3 regions of the Carnobacterium sp. FSL W8-0810 genome follow, and region 2 is predicted to be linked to each of the others. Evidence: predicted binding sites of a transcription regulator. Region 2 holds the regulator's gene; each other region holds the start of a gene.

Region 1 (7,071 bases), 690 kb from region 2:
AAACTTAATAAATTCATTTTATAATTAGCTTCTTTGATTTATTGACAGAATTAGGTAGACAGATTTAAAAAACGAGTTGTAGAAAGGTGATAAATTTGACTTTTAAAGAGTTCGAAGAATATCTAGATGCTAATTTAGGAAGCAAAAGAATCTTTTTTGAAAAAGCTATGGATGACCAAATACGAAGAAACGCCAGAAGACAACCTGCAAAAAGGTGGAATGAAGCAAAATTAGAACGTGCTGTCGACCGTATGTGGACAGATATGGCTAGAAGTATTTATGACAAATTCAAAATCACGATCAAAGCTAAATCTTCTGACCCTTATCAAGAATGGGTCGAATTTTTTGAAAAGAATGATGCCATTGAAAACTTAGATGAAATGATGACAGATTTAGAATTCGAATAAAAGTACAGCCCTCTTACACTGCTGTTTTTTTATTCTATAAAAAAAGACGTACACTAAAGGATTCCTTTAATGTACGTCTTTTTTACTTGTCAGGTTTAATGATTTACATCATGCCGCCCATGCCTGGATCCATTCCCATTCCGCCCATTGGAGCATCTGGTTTTGGTTGGTCTGCAACAACAGCTTCAGTTGTTAACAATAGAGCTGCAACACTTGCTGCATTTTGTAAAGCAGAACGTGTTACTTTAGTTGGGTCAATGATTCCAGCTTCGATCATATTTACCCATTCATCAGTAGCCGCGTTATATCCTACGCCTAAATCAACGCTTTTTAATTTTTCAACAATAACAGAACCTTCAAGTCCAGCATTTGTTACGATTTGACGAACAGGTTCTTCAAGAGCACGGATCACGATTTTCACACCTGTTGCTTCATCGCCAGTTGCTTCGATTTCAGAAACTTTACGTTGAACATTGATCAACGCTGTTCCACCACCGGAAACGATTCCTTCTTCAACAGCTGCACGAGCTGCATTTAGAGCATCTTCAATACGTAATTTTCGTTCTTTTAATTCTGTTTCAGTAGCAGCTCCAACTTTGATAACGGCAACACCGCCAGAAAGTTTAGCTAAACGTTCTTGTAATTTTTCTTTATCAAATTCAGAAGTTGTTTCAGCTGCTTGAGCTTTCAATAAAGATACACGGTGTGAAATAGATTCAGCAGAACCGGCACCTTCAACAATTGTTGTTGCATCTTTTGTTACAACAACTTTGCTTGCATGCCCTAATTGGTCAATAGCTGTATCTTTCAATTCTAGACCTAAATCTTCAGTAATAACTGTTCCGCCAGTTAAGATAGCAATATCTTCAAGCATAGCTTTACGACGATCTCCAAATCCTGGAGCTTTAACAGCAACAACATTGAATGTTCCACGTAATTTGTTTAATACTAATGTAGGAAGAGCTTCTCCATCCACATCATCAGCAATAATCAACAATGGACGTCCTTGTTGTAAAATTTGTTCTAATAATGGAAGGATTTCTTGAATATTAGAGATTTTTTTATCCGTAATTAAAATGTATGGATTTTCTAAGTTAGCTTCCATTTTATCGTTGTCTGTTACCATGTATTGAGATAAGTAACCACGATCAAATTGCATACCTTCAACAACGCCTAATTCTGTTTCAATTCCTTTAGATTCTTCAATTGTAATAACGCCATCTGTTCCAACGCGTTCCATTGCTTCAGCAACCAATTCTCCTGTTTCATTGTTGCCTGAAGAAATAGCAGCAATTTGCGCAATTGATTCTTTTGAATCTACTTTTTTAGAGATAGCAAGCAATTCTTCAACAGCCACTTTTGTCGCCATTTCAATCCCGCGTCGAATACCAACAGGGTTAGCTCCAGCAGTTACATTTTTTAATCCTTCGCGAACAATAGCTTGTGTTAAAACAGTTGCTGTTGTTGTACCGTCTCCAGCAATATCATTTGTTTTAGAGGCAACTTCTGAAACAAGTTGTGCTCCCATATTTTCAAAATGATCTTCTAATTCAATTTCTTTAGCAATTGTAACACCATCATTTGTAATAAGTGGTGAACCGAAAGATTTTTCTAAAACAACATTTCTTCCTTTGGGTCCTAATGTTACTTTAACAATATCTGCTAAAATATCTACTCCACGTAACATTGATGCACGTGCGTCTTCAGAAAATTTAATATCTTTTGCCATTTTTCCTTCACCTCATTAATTTAGTTTGTTCAGTAGTTTTGCTTTAGTTTTATTTAATCGATGACTGCAACGATATCGTGCTCTTTTACCACTAAATATTCTTTACCGTCATATTTCACTTCTGTTCCAGTATATTTTTCAAATAACACAGTATCGCCAACGTTAACTGACAATGCTACTCTTGAGCCGTTTTCTAAAATACGACCTTCCCCAACAGCAATAACAGAACCTGTTTGAGGTTTTTCTTGAGCTGAACCTGGTAAAACAATCCCGCTGATTGTTTTTTCCTCTTCCTTAGCAACTTCAATAATGACACGATCTCCTAATGGTTTTAACACGTAAATCCCTCCATCTAAATTATTTCTTCGATTTTAGCACTCAAACAGACCAAGTGCTAAACCACTTCTTAATAATAACAAATATAGAAAAGAATGCAAGAATTTTTATCTCAATTCTTTCTCCTTTTTAAATGAGCTCTTTTCCATTAAAATATAAACTAGCTCATATTATCTGTTGTATTCATTTGCCAACATTTTATGGTATACTGAAAAACGAAGTATTTTTAGTATTATTTAGTATTATATAGAATAAAGTTTCCTCTTCTTACTTTTAGAGGCTTTTATTCGTTGTATTAAACCAATTTACCAAACTGTGGAAACGACAGTTCATCTCGAAAAAAAGAAGGTCTTAGTCATGTTGAAGAAACTTACTCGTCACACATCTGTTTTAATGATCGTATTTTACTTAATTGCTCAATTCTTACCGGCAGTGATTCTTGCGCTAGCTCCAAAAAGTTTACAAACAGAAGCAGCTATTTATGGAACAATTTTCAGCTTTTTTATTGGAGCAATTGCTATGCTACTGCTTAATCGAAAGTCAACCATTCGAAATTCGTTGACTTTAGCTCCCTCTGTGCCTAGAAAAAAAGTGATCTATTGGGGAATTATTGGAATACCCTTAGTCCTTTTGGTTCAGTATCTCGCAAATCTTATTGAAATAGTAGTATTGGGACTTCCAATAGCATCGGAGAATACTCAAAGCATTCTTTTGATCGTCGATAAGTATCCGATTTATCTTATCATTGTTTCTATATTAGGACCAATCATGGAAGAATTTGTTTTTAGAAAAGTTATTTTTGGTTTCTTATATGATCTTACAGGGCCTATAGGCGCTGCAGTAATCAGTGCATTACTCTTTGCTTTTATGCATCTTGATGGACATATTTTACTTTATTCTAGTATGGCTTTTGTTTTCAGTTTTCTCTATAGTAAAACTAAAAATATTGCTGCACCAATGATTACTCATATTGCTATGAACACATTAGTTATGTTAGTAAACTTCATATGAGGGATTACTATATGTTAGAAAGGAATTTTTCATTTGATAAATAAACGTAATTTTATAATGCAAATCATTTTTACTTACTTGATGTCTGGAATATTCATCTGGTTTGCTATTGATTCAGTAGGCAATTCTGGCTGGACATTTTTCTCTATCCTTTATGTATTGTTTTCTACTAGTTATTTTGTTAGAGCTTCAAAAATACTCGAAATTTATTTCAAAATCAAAAAAGGAAACAAACCATAAAAAACGGTTTGTTTCCTTTTTTTTAATCTTTTGTAGGTTTGTAATGATCTAAGAAATAAATCAATGTTTGCAATTCATTTGTTAAATCAACGTTTTGGACTCTTACATCATCCGGTACAGAAATTCTGTATGGGGTGAAATTTAAAATACCTTTTACATTTGCTTCTACTAATCGATCAGCCGTTGCTTGTGCTACAGATGATGGAATGGTAATAATAACAATTTCAATTTGTTGCACTTTAAGTTGTTCAACCATGTCGTCCATGTGATAAATAGGAACACCACTTAAAATAGTGCCAACGATTTCTTGATCGATATCAAAAGCTGCACTGATTCGCATGTTGTTGCTTTGATGGAAGTTATAATTCAATAAAGCATGTCCTAAATTCCCTACTCCAATTAAAGCTACATTTGTCAATCTATCTTGTTTAAGTGTCTTACTGAAGAAGTTCATTAGATCCTCAACATCATATCCGTATCCTCTTTTGCCTAAGGCTCCAAAATAAGAAAAGTCTCTTCGAATTGTAGCACTATCAACTTTAATAGCCTCACTCAATTCAGTTGAAGAAACACGTACTTTTCCGGAATCATGTAAGAATCGCAAATAGCGATAATAAATCGGCAATCGCCTAGCCGTTGCATTGGGTATTTTCTTTTCTACCATTCTTTTATCCTCCATCAGTCTTTAGTCTAATTTCTCCAATTTTTTTGCTAGTTCAATTCACAAGCAAATCATTTTATATTTTACTTCACAATCTTTTTTTAGTGAACGTTCTTATTATATCATTTTTTTTGTATATTACTAGTATTAATTTTTGTCATTCATTCCAATCTCTATTTAACATTAGTGTTAAAATTCACAATAATGCTTGTGAAGCCACTTCTAAAAAGTTAGCTTTTTTGGGTTTGTAATTTCACTCAGCCCAAATCTATGATAAACTACTAATGAGAATGATGAAATGAGGACCAAGACTATGATTCTATTACAAGCACAACACGTTGCCCGCTATTTTGGAGCAGATGTGTTGTTTGAAAATATTTATTTAGAAGTACAAGAACATTCGCGGATTGCCTTAGTTGGAAGAAATGGTACAGGTAAATCTACTCTTTTAAAAATGATCGCGGATATTGAACAACCGGATGCTGGAAAAATCGTCAAAGGAAAGCAAGTCAGTATTGGCTACTTAGCACAAAATACCGGTCTAGCTTCTGAAAGAACGATTTGGGATGAAATGTTGACCGTTTTTGAATTGGTCATTCAACTAGAAAAAGATATGCGTTCGATCGAACAGCAACTTGGTGACCCTGATTTGTTATCTGATGAAGAACTTTATACAGCAACTTTAAATCGCTATGACCACATCCAACATCGTTTTCGTGAGGAAAATGGGTTTGGTTATCAATCTGAGATTCGTTCTGTGCTGCATGGTTTTCGTTTTTACGAAGAAGATTATACTAAACAGATCAGTCAGCTTTCTGGTGGACAAAAAACACGCTTAGCATTAGCAAAATTATTATTAGAAAAAAAAGACTTATTGATTCTTGATGAGCCTACAAACCATTTAGATATTGAAACTCTTAGCTGGCTGGAAACCTATTTGCAATCGTATACTGGTGCCTTGCTGATTGTTTCTCATGACCGCTACTTTTTAGATAAAGTAGTGAATGAAGTTTATGAGATCAGTCGTCAAAAGATTACTCATTATAAAGGTAATTATTCAAAATATTTAGATTTAAAAGCCACTCGTCTTGAACAAGAATGGAAAGAATTTGAGAAACAACAAGGCGAAATTGCTAAGTTAGAAGATTTCGTCAATCGTAATTTAGTCCGTGCGTCAACTACTAAACGTGCTCAAAGCAGGCGCAAACAATTAGAAAAAATGGACCGTATCGATAAACCTCAAGGCGATGAAAAGTCTGCTCGTTTTTCATTTAAAACTGAAAAAGAAAGTGGCAATGTTGTTTTAACTTTATCCAATGGTGCGATTGGGTACGATGGAACCATTCTATCTCGCCCTGTTGAATTAGATGTTCGAAAATACGACTCGATTGCTTTAGTCGGACCAAACGGAATCGGAAAATCAACATTGCTAAAATCACTTATCGATCAACTTCCTTTGATCCAGGGCGAAAAGCATTTGGGTACAAATGTTTCATTGGGCTACTATGATCAAGAACAATCCGACTTAAATTCAACTAAATCTGTTTTGGCAGAACTTTGGGATGAGCACCCTACAACGCCTGAAAAAGATATTCGTTCAATACTTGGCAGTTTCTTATTCTCTGGAGAAGACGTAGAGAAATCAGTATCTTCCTTGAGTGGTGGAGAAAAAGCACGTTTGGCTTTAGCTAAATTAGCTATGAACAAAAATAATTTCTTAATGTTAGATGAACCGACAAACCATTTAGACATTGACAGTAAAGAAGTTTTAGAAAATGCACTAATTGATTTTGATGGAACTCTTTTATTTGTTTCACATGACCGTTACTTTATTAACCGCATTGCAACGACGATCATTGAGCTCTCTGAAGAAGGAAGCACACTTTATTTAGGTGATTATGATTATTACCTTGAAAAGAAAGCTGAACAAGAAGAGTTGCGTTTGCTTGCTGAGACGGAATCAGCTGAAAAAACAAAAGATGAATCTGTTCCAACAGTCAAAGCATCTCGTGAAATCAATAAAGAAGAACAAAAGTTGTTGCGTCAATTAACACGTCGTATCGAGGTCATTGAAAAAGAAATGGAAGAAGTTGAAACAATCATTACTCAGTGCGAAACTCAATTGATCGACCCAGAAGTATTCGGAGATCATGTACATGTGCAAGAACTAAATGAAGAAATTACTGGTGCTCAAGAACGATTGGATAACTTAGTCAGTGAATGGGAAGAAAAAAGTTTACAGTTAGAAGAAATGCAATAAGCCAAATAAAAATAAGCTAAACGTTTAAATAAAAAATTAATTCTACCAAATTATGCGGGAGGCAGTTTAGTGTCTTATCATCCAAAGTGGAGTAAAGCTAAGAAGCATTTAATGAGTTTTGTGTGTGATTCTTTGCATAATAGAATAGATTTTCAAGTTATTAATTATCGAAAAGCACATGACCAGTTAGGCAGAGCTGTCCTAACTGTTGATAAAGTAGAAATGTTAACTATGTGCACCTTAACTGCTGAAAGAGAAGCCTATTATAAAGAAATGGCTATTCGCACTCAATTGAATGATTTTAATGTTGTTGATGTTTTTAAGAACCAAACCTACCAGACAGACGCATACGAACAACAAAAAAAGGAAGGCATCTATGCACAATTTGATTTCTTTTCTGTTCTAGAAGATTATTTCAATTCGCCAA
Region 2 (7,071 bases):
CTTGAGCGGCTTGTTCATACAATTTAACTGTAAGAGCTTGTACGATTTCGTTTAACTCATCACGTTTAGTTTTCATTGCTTCAATATCATTTGCTTCAACAGCAGCTTTTAATTCATCACGAGCTTCTTCAGCTTTTTTAACTTCAGCTTCATCAACTTTACCTTCAAGTTCAGTGATTGTTTTATCAACTTGGAATAATAATTGATCCACTTCGTTACGTAATTCTACTTCTTCTTTACGAGCTTTGTCTGCTTCAGCGTTAGCTTCTGCATCTTTAACCATACGTTCGATTTCTTCATCGCTTAAACCTGAAGAAGATTTAATGGTAATCGTTTGTTCTTTTTGAGTTCCTAAATCTTTCGCACTTACGTTAACGATTCCGTTTTTATCAATATCAAATGTTACTTCGATTTGAGGAATACCACGAGGTGCAGCAGGAATATCAGTCAATTGGAAGCGACCTAATGTTTTGTTGTCAGCTGCCATTGGACGTTCACCTTGCATAACGTGTACATCAACAGCTGGTTGATTATCAGCAGCAGTTGAGAATACTTGTGATTTACTTGTTGGGATCGTTGTATTACGATCGATCAATTTAGTAAATACGCCACCCATTGTTTCAATACCTAATGATAATGGAGTAACATCTAATAATACGATGTCTTTAACATCACCAGTGATAACTCCACCTTGGATTGCAGCACCCATTGCTACAACTTCATCAGGGTTAACTGATTTGTTTGGTTCTTTACCAGCTTCTTTACGTACAGCATCTACAACAGCTGGAATACGTGTTGATCCACCTACTAAGATAACTTCGTCAATTTCAGATGTAGACAATCCAGCATCTTTAAGAGCTTGACGAACAGGTCCTTTAGTACGTTCTACTAAGTCATAAGTTAATTCGTCAAATTTTGCACGAGTTAAGTTGATTTCTAAGTGCATTGGTCCAGCTTCACCAGCAGTGATAAATGGTAAACTGATTTGTGTTGAAGTTACACCTGACAAGTCTTTTTTAGCTTTTTCAGCAGCATCTTTCAAACGTTGAACAGCCATTTTATCTTTAGATAAGTCAATGCCGTTTTCTTTTTTGAATTCAGCTACCAAGTAGTCCATGATTTTGTTATCAAAATCATCTCCACCTAATTTGTTGTCTCCAGCAGTAGACAATACATCAAATACTCCGTCACCTAATTCAAGGATAGAAACGTCAAATGTACCACCACCAAGGTCAAATACTAATACTTTTTCTTCTTTGTCTGTTTTGTCTAAACCATAAGCTAATGCAGCAGCAGTTGGTTCATTTACAATACGTTCAACTTCAAGACCAGCAATTTTACCTGCATCTTTAGTTGCTTGACGTTGTGCATCGTTGAAGTAAGCAGGAACAGTGATAACAGCTTTATCAACTGTTTCGCCTAAATAACTTTCAGCATAGCCTTTCAAATATTGAAGAATAGTTGCAGAAATTTCTTGTGGAGAGTATTTTTTTCCATCAACTTCTACTGAATAGCCAGCTTCGCCAATATGACGTTTGATTGAACTAATTGTGTTAGGGTTTGTTACAGCTTGACGTTTTGCAACTTCTCCTACTTGCATTTCTCCATTTTTAAAAGCAACGACTGAAGGAGTCGTACGGTTACCTTCTGGATTCGGAATAATTTTTGCTTCTCCGCCTTCTAATACAGCTACTGCTGAGTTTGTTGTTCCTAAGTCAATTCCAATAATTTTTCCCATTTTAAAATCCCTCATTTATATATTATTTTAGTTTTTTTATATTTTTATAAGCATTATTGAGCAACGATAACCATTGCTGGACGTAATACACGTCCCTTTAAATCATACCCTTTTTGTAAAACTTGTACAACTGTTTCACTTGTTTGACCTTCTTCAACAGGTACGGTTTGAATAGCCTGATGAAAATTAGGATCAAAAGGTTTATTTAAAGGATCGATAACGTCAATTCCTTCATTTTTTAATGCAGTGTTGAAGGTTTCCATTACCATTTCGATCCCTTTTTTCAAACTTTCTCCATGCTCATCTTTTACTTCTATAGCTAGAGCACGTTCTAAGCTATCAATAACTGGAAGTAATTCTGTTGCTAAAGACTGTGAACGGTACTTAGCCGCATCTTCACGCTCTTTTGCATTGCGTTTTTGGATATTTGCCATTTCAGCTTGAACACGCAAATATTTGTTTTCCATTTCATTTAAAGCAGCTCTTGCTTCAGCAAGTTCATCAATTTCTGGTTGTTGTTCTTCTTCAACAGATTCAGTATTTTCTGCTCTATTTTCAAGAGTTTCTTCTACTGTTTCTATTGTTGATTCTTCAACGACTTCTTGTTCTTGCTTATCTTTTTTATTTCTAGCCACATCAACAGCTCCTTTTTGATTAATCATCTACTGAATTGTAGTAGTCGATTATTTTTCTTGAAAGCTCATGTCTAAATACATCCACAAGTCCAATCATTTTTGAATAAGGCATATTCGTCGGACCTAACAAAGCGATAACTCCTGAGTTATATCCTGCAATATCATAGCTAGCTGTAATTAAACTAAACTCATTAAAGAGTTCATTATTTAACTCAGTGCCAATTTTCACAGTGATTCCTGATGTACTAGGAATCAATAGAGAAGATAAATCATGAGTACCATCCATTAAGGAATAAATAGATTTGAATTTCTCAACATTCAACTCACTTGAGAAATCTAGTATATTCATTCTTCCACCTACATGCATCCGATCTTGTCCAGCTTTCATAAAAATACTTTCAAAGATGTCCATCATTCCTTCACTTGTCTTAACATATTTGTTCAACAATAAAGGAATGTCTGTTTTCAGCCTTCTAAACACTTCCATTAGTGGCAATCCAACTAATTGTTCATTAAAGATACGAACAATTTTTTCTAACTCATTAGCATCCATTGATTTTGGAATAGTAAATACCTGGTTCTCTACATGGCCCTTATTGGTAACTAATATGGCCATGACTTGATAATCATTTAATGGTACCAAACGAAAACCGGTCAAGATACTCTCTTTGATCTCAGGACCTAACGCGATAGCTGTGTAGCTGGTCAAACTTGAAAGCAATTCAGCCGATTGAAAAACAATTTCATCCAACTGTCTAAATTGATTTCCTAATGCACTCTTGATGACTGCAAGATCTTTTTGTTGTATTTTTGCTGGATGAACCAGATAGTCCACATAAAAACGATAGCCTTTTAATGAAGGAACACGACCTGATGACGAATGTGTTTTTTCAATGAAGCCTAGTTCTTCAAGACGTCCCATCTCATTCCGAATGGTAGCAGAACTAAAATTAATATCCGCTTCATTCATTAAGGTCTTAGACCCGATTGGAGTCTCATATGAAGTGTATAAGCGAATGATAGACTTTAAGATCAAAATCTGCCTTTCAGTTAACATTTACATCACCTCTTTTTAGCACTTGAAACTATTGAGTGCTAACACATGTATTAATTTACCAAATATAACTAATTCTGTCAATAATTTTTGCTTAATTTTTGACTAATTTTGACGTTTATTTTAATTGATCTCATTAACCTTGATATTTCAGCATTTCTAATTAAAAAAAGCGGCATTAAAAATGGTATGCCCATTTTTAATACCGTTTCTATTGGATTAAACTGCACTCTTTCTTAGCTTTTTTTATTTCTTGTTTGACTTGATCGAATCCAGTGCCGCCTAAAGAATTTCTTCTTTCAACAGCCATACGAGAGTCCAGCAAGGCATAAACATCTTCTTGGATGACTGGTGCGACTTTTTGAAACTCTGCTAACGGAATATCTTGTAAAAACCCACCATTCTTCAGGCAGTTTAATACAAGTTTGCCCACGATTTCATGTGCTTCTCTAAACGGTATACCTTTTGAAGCAAGATAGTCAGCCAATTCAGTCGCATTTGAGAAATCCTGAGTTGTTGCTTCACTCATTTTCTCTTCATTGATGACCATACCTTCTAACATGCCAGAAAAAACTTTCAAACACTCTTTGGTTGTTTTTACCGTATCAAACATACCTTCTTTATCTTCTTGCAAGTCTTTATTATAAGCTAATGGCAAACCTTTCATTATTGTTAATAATGAAAATAGATTGCCATATACTCGACCTGTTTTCCCTCGGATCAATTCTGCCATATCTGGATTTTTCTTTTGCGGCATAATTGAGCTTCCAGTCGAATAAGTATCCGTCAGACTAACGAATTGATATTCATGACTGGTCCAAAGAATGATTTCTTCACAAAAACGGGAAAGATGCATCATCACTATACTGCTGTTTGACAGAAACTCAATGATATAGTCACGATCACTTACCGCATCCAGACTATTTGAATAGATAGAATTGAATCCTAGTTGTTCAGCAGTCTCTAAACGATCGATTGGAAAAGTAGTACCGGCTAGAGCTGCAGCACCTAAAGGGGAAAAATCGATTCGTTTGAAACTTTCTTGATAGCGTTCAAGATCTCGTTTAAACATATTATAGTAAGCCAACAGATGATGAGCAAAAGAAATCGGTTGTGCATGTTGCAAATGAGTGTAACCAGGAATAATGGTCTCAACATGATCTTCAGCTTTTAGCAAAATAACTTTTTTTAAGTCTTCCAGCAGCTCAGAAACTTCTCCAACCTGTTTTTTCAAATAAAGATGCATATCGGTCGCTACTTGATCATTGCGACTTCTGGCCGTATGCAGCTTTCCTGCCACAGGCCCAATTTCTTTATGAAGAAGCGTCTCAATATTCAAATGAATGTCTTCATTTTCAATAGAAAATATCAACTCTTTATTTTTTGCTTTTACTAATAATCGTTCTAATCCTTTGATAATTTCATCTGCTTCTTCTTGACTGACGATCGATGTTTTGGCTAACATTTTGACGTGAGCTAAGCTCCCAATTATGTCTTCCTCAGCCAAAACTTGATCTACTTCAATGGAAGCTCCAAATTCATCGATCCATTTTTGATTTTCGCCTTCAAAACGACCGCCCCATAATTTTTTCATCTTTGTCATCCTAACTGTATTTGACTAGTTGTATTTAGTTATTTTAATTTAACTGTATCTTTTACTTTATTTACTTCTGCATGCACTTTTGTTGGCAGACCCCATAACTTAATGAATCCAACTGAAGCTTCTTGATTGAACGTATCAGCAGAAGTATAAGTTGCCAAGTTTTCATCATACAATGAATTTGGCGATTTTCTGCCTTCTACTATCGCATGACCTTTGAATAATTTTACACGAACCGTTCCATTCACGTATTTTTGAGTTGATTTCAAAAAGGCAATTAAACTTTCGGTTAATGGATTAAACCATAGACCGTTATAAATCATTTCTGTTATTTTTTGTTCGATTATGGGTTTAAAGTGTGCGATATCTTTAACGAATGTTAAATCTTCCAATTCTTTATGAGCAGTCATAAGCGTTACTGCTCCTGGAGCTTCATATACTTCACGAGATTTGATTCCAATCAATCTGTTTTCAATATGATCGATCCGACCCACCCCATGTTTTCCTGCAATGCTATTCAACTGTTGGATTAAATCCGGCAAACTGTACTCAACTCCATCCAGAGCTATCGGTACACCCGCTAAAAATTCAATTTCAATCATTTCTGGAATGTCTGGTGTATCTTCTAAGCTGGTAGTTAGATCATAAGCAACTTCTGGCGGAGCAATCCATGGATTTTCTAAAACGCCGCATTCATTACTTCTTCCCCAAAGATTTTGATCGATGGAAAACGGATTATCTAAATCAATTGGTACAGGAATGTTATGTTCAATAGCATAATTGATTTCTTCTTCTCTTGACCATGTCCAATCACGAACAGGTGAAAGGACGGTTAATTCGGGAGCTAAAGAATGGATTGCAACTTCAAAACGAACTTGATCATTTCCTTTTCCTGTACAGCCATGAGCTACAGCTACCGCTTCCTCTTTTAAAGCCACTTCAACTAATTTTTTAGCAATCAGCGGACGAGATAACGCAGAAATCAGAGGATATTTACCTTCATAATACGTATGAGCTTGCAATGCGATCAATGCATAGTCGTTTGCAAATTCTTCTTTTGCATCGATTGTATATGATGCGCTAGCTCCCATTTTTAATGCTTTTTCTTTAATAAAGTCTAAGTTTTTGCCTTCTCCAACATCTAAACAACAAGCGACTACATCGTATCCTTCATCGATCAACCACTTAATGGAGACAGATGTATCTAATCCTCCCGAGTAAGCTAAAACTACTTTTCCTTTTTTCATAACGACACCTCATTTTCATAAATTTATTGCATGAAAGTATCCTAACATGGCAAAAAGATTAAAACAAGCAATTAATGTTTTTTTATGCTCTTTTTTGTATTTTTCTGCTTATTAACGAAAAATTAGTGTATATTATATAAATATATTCACTAATTATGTATAAAGTTGATTTAACAATTAAAGTAACCCCTCATATTATTTTCATTTTATCCAAAAAAAAAGCGGGAGACAAAAAGTGTTTAGACCCTAATCTTCTAACGCATACCTTATCTCTAAGCGACTAAAGCCATAAGAGCTAGGACAAATGGAACCAATAAGCGCAGTATGGTCATCAACCATCAAGCGTTGAATAAAAGCACTGTAGGCTAACGCCTAAGTGTATCCTGTCTGTACGTAGCTGAAGCCACTAGGCATGACAAAGTGGACGTCGAGTCTGCTTTTTGGAGCACGGTTTAGATTAAACTTTCGTATATAAAGAAAGAGGCCGGGATTTTTATCCCAGCCTCCATAAATGTTTTATTTTTTTCAAATCCTAAATCAAGTTAAAAAATTTGCATGTGGCATTTCTTTATAGTGTTCAAAAAAATGTGCCGTATCTAATTCGTCTTGCTTAAGTTGCTCAATTAGAGCATCAATTGAGTCAAATTTTTCTTCATCACGCAAGTATTCATACCAGAAAACGGTCACTTCTTCACCATAAATGTCTTTATTGAAATCAAGAATGTATACTTCAACCGTTAAAGGCCGATTGGGTTCAAAGGTTACGTTATAACCAATAGAAGCCATACCATTATACA
Region 3 (7,071 bases), 900 kb from region 2:
TATCTTCTAAACGACTATAATCCAATATTCCACCATCTCGATTTATCCCATTATCAAATTCAGTATTCACATTTATTCCAGCATCCACCATACCAGTATGCATCGTACTAAACTGCATTTGGTTCGCGACTAAAGGTTGCTTTACATATTTTTTCAATAATTCAATCTGGTAAGGATTGTGGTTGCTGACACCAAAATTGCGGACTTTTCCGCTTTTTTCTAATTCTTCAAAAACTTCAGCTACGATCTCTGGTTCAACCAATGCATCTGGACGGTGCAATAACAACGCATCTAAGTAATCTGTATTTAAGCGTTTCAAGATACCGTCTACACTCGTTACTAAATGTTCTTTTGAAAAATCGTAGCTCCCTTTTCGAATGCCTACTTTAGATTGGATCAGCATTCTTTCTCGTAGAGAAGGATCCATTTCAATTACTTTTCCTAACGTTTCTTCGGCTTTTCCACCACCATAGATATCGGCTAAATCAAAAAAATCAACTTCTAAGTCTAAAGCATTTCTCACTACTTTATCAGCTTCTTCTGGTGATAATTTCCCCATTGACATACAGCCTAATGCAATATTTGGTACCATTAATTCACTTTTCCCTAAAAACATTCTTTTCATATTCATTAACCTTCTTTCTTTTATATAAGAAATCGTTTTCAGTATACCACTTTTGACTATTTTTTACTAAAGATAGAATGTTCATTACCTTCGTTCAATTTGCATATTAGACTGCTTTTTTTGCTCAGTGTATGTTAGTTGACGTAAGAGTGAGTGCATTTTGTTAGTTCACTTTTACGTCAAGTACCTAATGACGTAAAAGTGATGCTTCTTACAAGCAACCAGGCGACAAAAAAACGTTCAGCACCTATAAGTTAGAATACTGAACGTTTTGCTGTTTAATTAAACTGTTTCGCTTTCCATCACCGGAGTTTCTTTAAGAATAATATTTAAAACTAAGGTAACGATCGTTCCAGCTGAAATCCCAGATGAGAATAATCCACCAAGAATTCCTGGTAGCCCAGCGACAATTTCAGGTCTGAATGATACACCAAGGCCCACACCCAAACCAGCAGCGACAATGACCAAATTGCGGTTGTCAAAATTGACACGTGATAATGATTTAACACCAGAAGCAGCTACATTTCCAAACATCAATACTCCAGCTCCACCAAGTACAGCCATAGGCATAATTGAAACTAACGTCGCAAATTTAGGTAAAAAGCTCATCGCCATTAAAAGGACACCAGCTGTTATCGCTACTGAACGAGAAGCATTGCGAGTTAAGGGAATTAAACCAGCATTTTGGCTAAATGTAGCTACTGGACCTGATCCCATTGCAGGTCCGATAAATGAACCGACTCCATCTGCACGAACACCATTTGCAATGTCTTCATCCGTTAATTCTGTTTCTGTTACGGCTCCAATTGTTTGCATAACACCCACTGTTTCAATAACGGTTACTAGATAGCCTGAGATAAACGGAATAGCAAATTTCAAATCAAAATTGACACCATATTTGAACAATTGAGGCATAGCAAACCAGTTAGCTTGAGCAACTTGATTAAAATCAACCATTCCAAGCGGAATACACATGACATAACCAGCAACGATCCCAATCAGAACAGCTGCAGGTCCAATTTTGACACTGCCATAATGATTTAATAAAACAATCAATAAGAAGACAATTGTTGCAATTGCTAAATTAAGAGGTGATCCATAATTAGCGGCACCTACTCCACCAGCTACCCAATCAAATGCAACAGGCATCAACGTTAATCCCATCAGTGAAATAACGGTACCTGTTACGACTGGAGGAAAGAATTTCATTAACGGTTTGATAAAATAACTCAAGATGATTTCTAAAACGGCTCCCATCATCGTTCCACCAAAATAACCAGCAATGCCGCCACCCATTGTATTGATAACCGCATTTGCTGGACCAACAAATCCAAAATCGGTTCCCATAATCGTTGGAAGACCGGCTCCTACACGAAACCATTTTGGGCCAATTCCTTTAGATTGAATAATTGAAACAACACCCGAGCCTAACAATGCTGCACTAATCATATATGAAGTGTCCGCGACTCCAAACCCTGCCATACCTGAAATTACTAAAGGTACAGCTACGATTCCTCCAAAGGCTGTCAATATGTTTTGAAATCCTAAAAGGGTCATCAATACAAATCCTGGCTTATCGTCTACTTGATAAATAAGAGTGGATTCAGGTTTCGGTGTGACCTTCGCTTGTTTTCTTTCTCTTTTCGGCAATACGATTGTTCCTGCTGGACGTTTCATTCTCTCTTCCAAAATAACCCTCCTATTAAATACGAACATTAATTTTAATAACACATTTATATTTCGTTAATGATTAACACTTTTATAGTATAACTTCAAATAAGAGTTAAGTAAAGACCTAAAAACGAATTATTTTACCTTTATCCGGATTGTAATGTTCGTGTTTTCATCAAAAAAAAGAACCTCTCACATGAAGTGAAAAGTTCTTTTCAAGCTTACTATTTATTGTTCTTACTAAACGATTGGGAACCAACCCGGTCTACTTTCAATATACTCCCACATAGCGTCAGGCAAAGTAAGATCTTCCCGATATTCTGGTTTTATTTTTTTACGAATAGCCATTTCATTTCCTAGTTTTACTTTTTGGACCCAGTCTGGTTCAATCACTAATTCACGACCGATAGCCACAAGCGGTAATCCTAATTCCATTGCTGCTACAGCATCGTCTGGTGTGATGATCGATCCAACTCCTATAATCGGGAAATCCTTTCCGACTGATTCTTGGATACGTTGAACAACAGGTTTGGTTACTTTTGGATCACGAACTGAAGCTTGCGTCCATTCATTGGTTGAAACATGGATGTAATCCAGTCCTTGTTCTTTTAATTTAGCAATCAATTGTAAAGTATCTTCAATAGTGATGCCGGGCTCCTTTATTTCTTCTGGAGAAATGCGGTACCCAAAAATAAACGGTTTATCTGCATAGGTTTGGATTGCTTCTTTTGCAGCTTGAACGACCGCTAAAGGAAAGTTCATGCGTTTTTCAAGTGATCCACCCCACTGATCTTCTCGGCGATTGGAATGCGGAGAGAAGAATTGTTGAATCAGATAATTGTTTGCTCCATGCAATTCAATCCCATCAAATCCTGCTTGGATCGCGCGTCTTGTCGCTTGTCCAAAAGCATCAATCAATTCATGCACTTCTTTATCCGATAGTTCTCTGGGTACTTCTGCACCTTCAACATCAAGTGGCACAGCACTTGCACTGACTGGCTGTTCCCCTCTTAATGTCCTTTTTGATCCAAGTCGACCTACGTGAAAAATTTGCAAAATAGCTTTAGGACCTTCATTTTGAATCGTTTTTGCTAGTTTTGATAAACTATCGATTCGGTTGTCAGATGCAGCACTTAGTGAACCGGCGAAACGTCCGTTTTCCATTACTTGAGCACAGGAAGTCACGACAGCTCCAAGGCCAGCAACCCGTCTTTTATAGTACTCTTTTTCTTCAGTTGTAACCATTCCATTTTCGAAAGAGGAATTAGTCGTCATCGGTGCCATAACCAACCGATTATCCACTTTGACTCCTGATGCAAATGTAAAAGGCTGAAACAAGGGATTGTATTTTGAATTCATTCGTTTTCTCCTACTTCTTATTTATTTATTTTTAGTATATGTCTAACTATTCTTCTAATAATATAAGATTTTTCTTCTTTTTTCAATTTATCTTACTTATTAGAAGTAAATCATTCTCTCTAAACTTTTAGCCTTGATTTTGGTATACTGAACAAAAGACGTTATCTCATTGGAGGAATCACGATGAAACAAGAAAAATCATGTGGAGCTGTAATTGTTACAAAAGAAACAGAAGAACCTAAATTTTTATTGATCAAACACCATAATGGAGGACACTGGGCTTTTCCTAAAGGTCATGTAGAAGGCAATGAAACAGAAGAAGAAACAGCTTTAAGAGAAATTATGGAAGAAACACACCTAACAGTTGAACTGGACACTCAATTCAGACATGTTGTCCGTTATTCTCCTTATGAAGGCACCGTAAAAGATGTGATTTATTTTATGGCCTATACTTCTGAACAAGAAATCCATAAACAAGATGAAGAAGTTCTAGATAGCTCTTGGTCAAACTTTGAAGAAGCATTAGCTTTAGTTACTTATGAAAATGATCGAACGATTCTTCAAGCAGCCAAGGATTACTTAACTAAAAAGAACTAGTAGATGATAAATTAAAAAGAAGGTGTTGAGACACAAATCTCAACACCTTCTTTTTTTTAGTTTTTTTATTTGATCTCAATTTGTTTAGGTGTTGTGCCTTCAGGATCTTTCTTAGGCAATGTTACGGTTAAAACACCATTATCAAATGTTGCTGAGATTTTTTCTTCGTTGACGTTTTTCAATAAAAATTGGCGATTGAAAGATTTAGTTGAACGCTCTCTACGGATATAGTTGCCTTCTTCATCTTTTTCATCTTTACCGTCTTCTTGAGTTGCCCCAATTGACAATACATTGTCTTCATATTTTAACTGAATACTGTCTTTAGGCATACCTGGCAAATCAGCTTCTACAATATAAGCATTCTCTTCTTCTCGAATGTCTACATTAAAATTAGCCGTGTGTGCTAATAAATGGTCAAAAGGATCCTCGAAAAAGTTTTTGCCAAAATTCATGAAATCACGTCCTACTGGAAATAAATTACTCATAAATTTAACCCTCTTTCTAAAATTTTTTTAACCTCTTGAGCAAGTATTTCCTTTGCTCATGTATAATATAATAAAATTTAGCACTCTTGTCAACAGAGTGCTAAAAAATTTTTGAAGTTTTTTTTACTAGCTAGCCTACTAGTCATATTAGTATTCTCTTTCGCTATTGTTTGCTATACTAATTAAATAAAGACTGTACTGGAGGTAGGTATGATGTTTAATCTATTAGGAAAGATTTTATTGGTAGTGGGTATCATTATCATAGTATTTGGATACTTTGGTCCTGTAAGATCTGGTGATCCCATTATTGGAACCTTATTTATTATAATCGGTTTAGCCATCGCAGCATTAGCCTTTTTCTTAGGCAGAACCCAAACACCAAGAAGGTAGCTCATCCAACATCAAAAGAATGGCATTATTTCCCTGAAACCAAAAGGAAATAATGTCATTCTTTTTTATCTATTAATATAAAACAATTTTAAATAAGCTATTTAAGCTGTTAGAACTAGCAAAAGACGCCTTATTTCTCTTCTAAAACTCCCGTGTAATCTCACTTCTATCATTTCTAATCAATAATCATTCTCTTATACATTTTACTTTATAATTATTTATGAACAAATGTTGCAAAAAAAGCCCCACGTTTTCACAGGATTCTGGACTATTTTTTTAGAGAAACGTAGGCTCTATAACATTTGTTTAATTATCATATGACTTTTTTTAGTATGCAATATGTACGTTATAGTACAGATGTTCATTTACTCTGGTATTGAGAACGCATACGGAGTAAGCTTTACCCATGAAAGAAACAGCTGTGGGGAGTTGTTCTTTAACATACAATAAGAAAGAGGTCGGAAATAATGAAAAAATTATTAGCATCAGCACTATTGGCCGGATTAATGTTAGGAACAACAACTCAAGTTTTTGCAGCAACTGTTACAAATTTAACTCTAAATGGTGAAGCTACAAGTGATCCGAAAAAACAACTACCTACTACGATTGCAGTCGAAGGAGATAGTGATCCGTCAGACCAATCGAGCGCATTCAAACTTTCAAATGGAACTTCATTAGAAACTATTACAGTTGCAACAGATGCAGATAGTAAAGACAAATTCTCTGGATTATATACAGGTGCCGTTAACTTTACATTTGACTATGCAAATCCTGTTGACGCTGAAGTACCAGTAGCAGAATAATACTCGAATATTATTATCTAAAATCAATTACAGTGATTAGAGCCCCACGCTCTAATTTTAAATCAAAGGAGTTCCTATGAAAAAAGAGAACAGAACTAAAAATCCTATCGTTACATTTCTATTAAAAGGAATACTATTTATTGCTGTTGTGGCTGGAACCATAATAGCAATAAATTATTTTACAAATGACGAAGCAAAAGATAGCGTTGGTGACCTTTTAGGACTTGATCCTAATGCAACTAACGAACAAGCACAAGAAGAAAGTGTCGAAAGTGCAGCTGGGATTTCTATTCCAGGATTTGAAAAATTAGTTTTTCAAGCAGACAGTTTAACTCAAGATGTTGCTTTTGAAAATCCTGAACAAAACGACGTTTATTTTATCATTTATTTGACCATAAACGATGAAATTGTTTATGAATCTAAATTAATTGAGCCAGGAAAAGGCATTTATTCTATCGAATTACCTACTAGTTATGCGGCAGGAGAATATCCCGGCAAACTAACTTATGAAACAAGAAGTATGAGCGATTCGAATGAGCAAAAAAACGGAGCTGAAATTAACGTTCCGATTATTTTTGAATAAGTAAGATAGATTAATCTTAATGATTGATCTATCTTTTTTTGTGCAGTCAATTCTATTAGGTATATCTATCTAATCGGTTCAATTTGAGATAACTTAATCGCTTATTTGATCATAAAGCAGTTCAAATTACTTTACCTGTCGTAGTAAAAGAAGTATACTGTAATTACTACGATAGATGAAGTAAAAAAATGAGGTGATTAAGTGATATCAAGTGATGTCATGCGCGGGTTCAATAGTTTGATCCTATTATCTATTTTGATGAAAGAAGATTCTTATGGTTACAAAATTTCAAATACTATTAAAAAAATAACTCATGATAAATACGTCATGAAAGAAACCACTCTCTACTCTGCGTTTAACCGTTTAGAAAAAAGCGACCTTATTCAATCTTATTCAAGTACTGAAACCAATGGAAAACCTCGGACCTATTATAGAATTACTGATTTAGGCAGACAGACCTACCATGATAAAGTAACCGAATGGCTGGATACAAAAAAAGTGATCGATCAATTTATAAAGGAGGAATAATAACTATGGATACTATTAAAAACTATGTCG

What was found. The regulator HrcA, encoded in region 2, represses chaperone genes, less so after heat shock. The targets are predictions, from matches to a motif close to TTAGCACTCNNNNNNNNNGAGTGCTAA.
Region 1: groES (co-chaperone GroES) is a predicted target of HrcA. The motif match lies at 2,508-2,534, and genes of this name have one in related genera.
Region 3: NST49_RS05110 (Hsp20/alpha crystallin family protein) is a predicted target of HrcA. The motif match lies at 4,815-4,841, and genes of this name have one in related genera.

What each region holds. Positions count from the first base shown of each region.
Region 1 is NZ_JBBOWO010000001.1:1,262,963-1,270,033, reverse strand. Features, by position in the region: gene NST49_RS06190 (hypothetical protein) at 96-407, shown strand; gene groL (chaperonin GroEL) at 511-2,136, opposite strand; gene groES (co-chaperone GroES) at 2,190-2,474, opposite strand; gene NST49_RS06175 (CPBP family intramembrane glutamic endopeptidase) at 2,830-3,483, shown strand; gene NST49_RS06170 (DUF4305 domain-containing protein) at 3,541-3,723, shown strand; gene NST49_RS06165 (redox-sensing transcriptional repressor Rex) at 3,746-4,387, opposite strand; gene NST49_RS06160 (ABC-F family ATP-binding cassette domain-containing protein) at 4,698-6,644, shown strand; gene NST49_RS06155 (SF0329 family protein) at 6,714-7,071, shown strand, end outside.
Region 2 is NZ_JBBOWO010000001.1:1,950,737-1,957,807, forward strand. Features, by position in the region: gene dnaK (molecular chaperone DnaK) at 1-1,738, opposite strand, end outside; gene grpE (nucleotide exchange factor GrpE) at 1,792-2,373, opposite strand; gene hrcA (heat-inducible transcriptional repressor HrcA) at 2,393-3,430, opposite strand; gene argH (argininosuccinate lyase) at 3,639-5,021, opposite strand; gene NST49_RS09450 (argininosuccinate synthase) at 5,060-6,274, opposite strand; gene ribF (riboflavin biosynthesis protein RibF) at 6,812-7,071, opposite strand, start outside.
Region 3 is NZ_JBBOWO010000001.1:1,048,081-1,055,151, reverse strand. Features, by position in the region: gene NST49_RS05130 (aldo/keto reductase) at 1-625, opposite strand, end outside; gene NST49_RS05125 (uracil-xanthine permease family protein) at 908-2,314, opposite strand; gene NST49_RS05120 (NADH-dependent flavin oxidoreductase) at 2,537-3,655, opposite strand; gene NST49_RS05115 (bis(5'-nucleosyl)-tetraphosphatase) at 3,839-4,252, shown strand; gene NST49_RS05110 (Hsp20/alpha crystallin family protein) at 4,318-4,737, opposite strand; gene NST49_RS05105 (hypothetical protein) at 4,948-5,127, shown strand; gene NST49_RS05100 (hypothetical protein) at 5,595-5,930, shown strand; gene NST49_RS05095 (hypothetical protein) at 6,007-6,513, shown strand; gene NST49_RS05090 (PadR family transcriptional regulator) at 6,715-7,041, shown strand; gene NST49_RS05085 (permease prefix domain 1-containing protein) at 7,047-7,071, shown strand, end outside.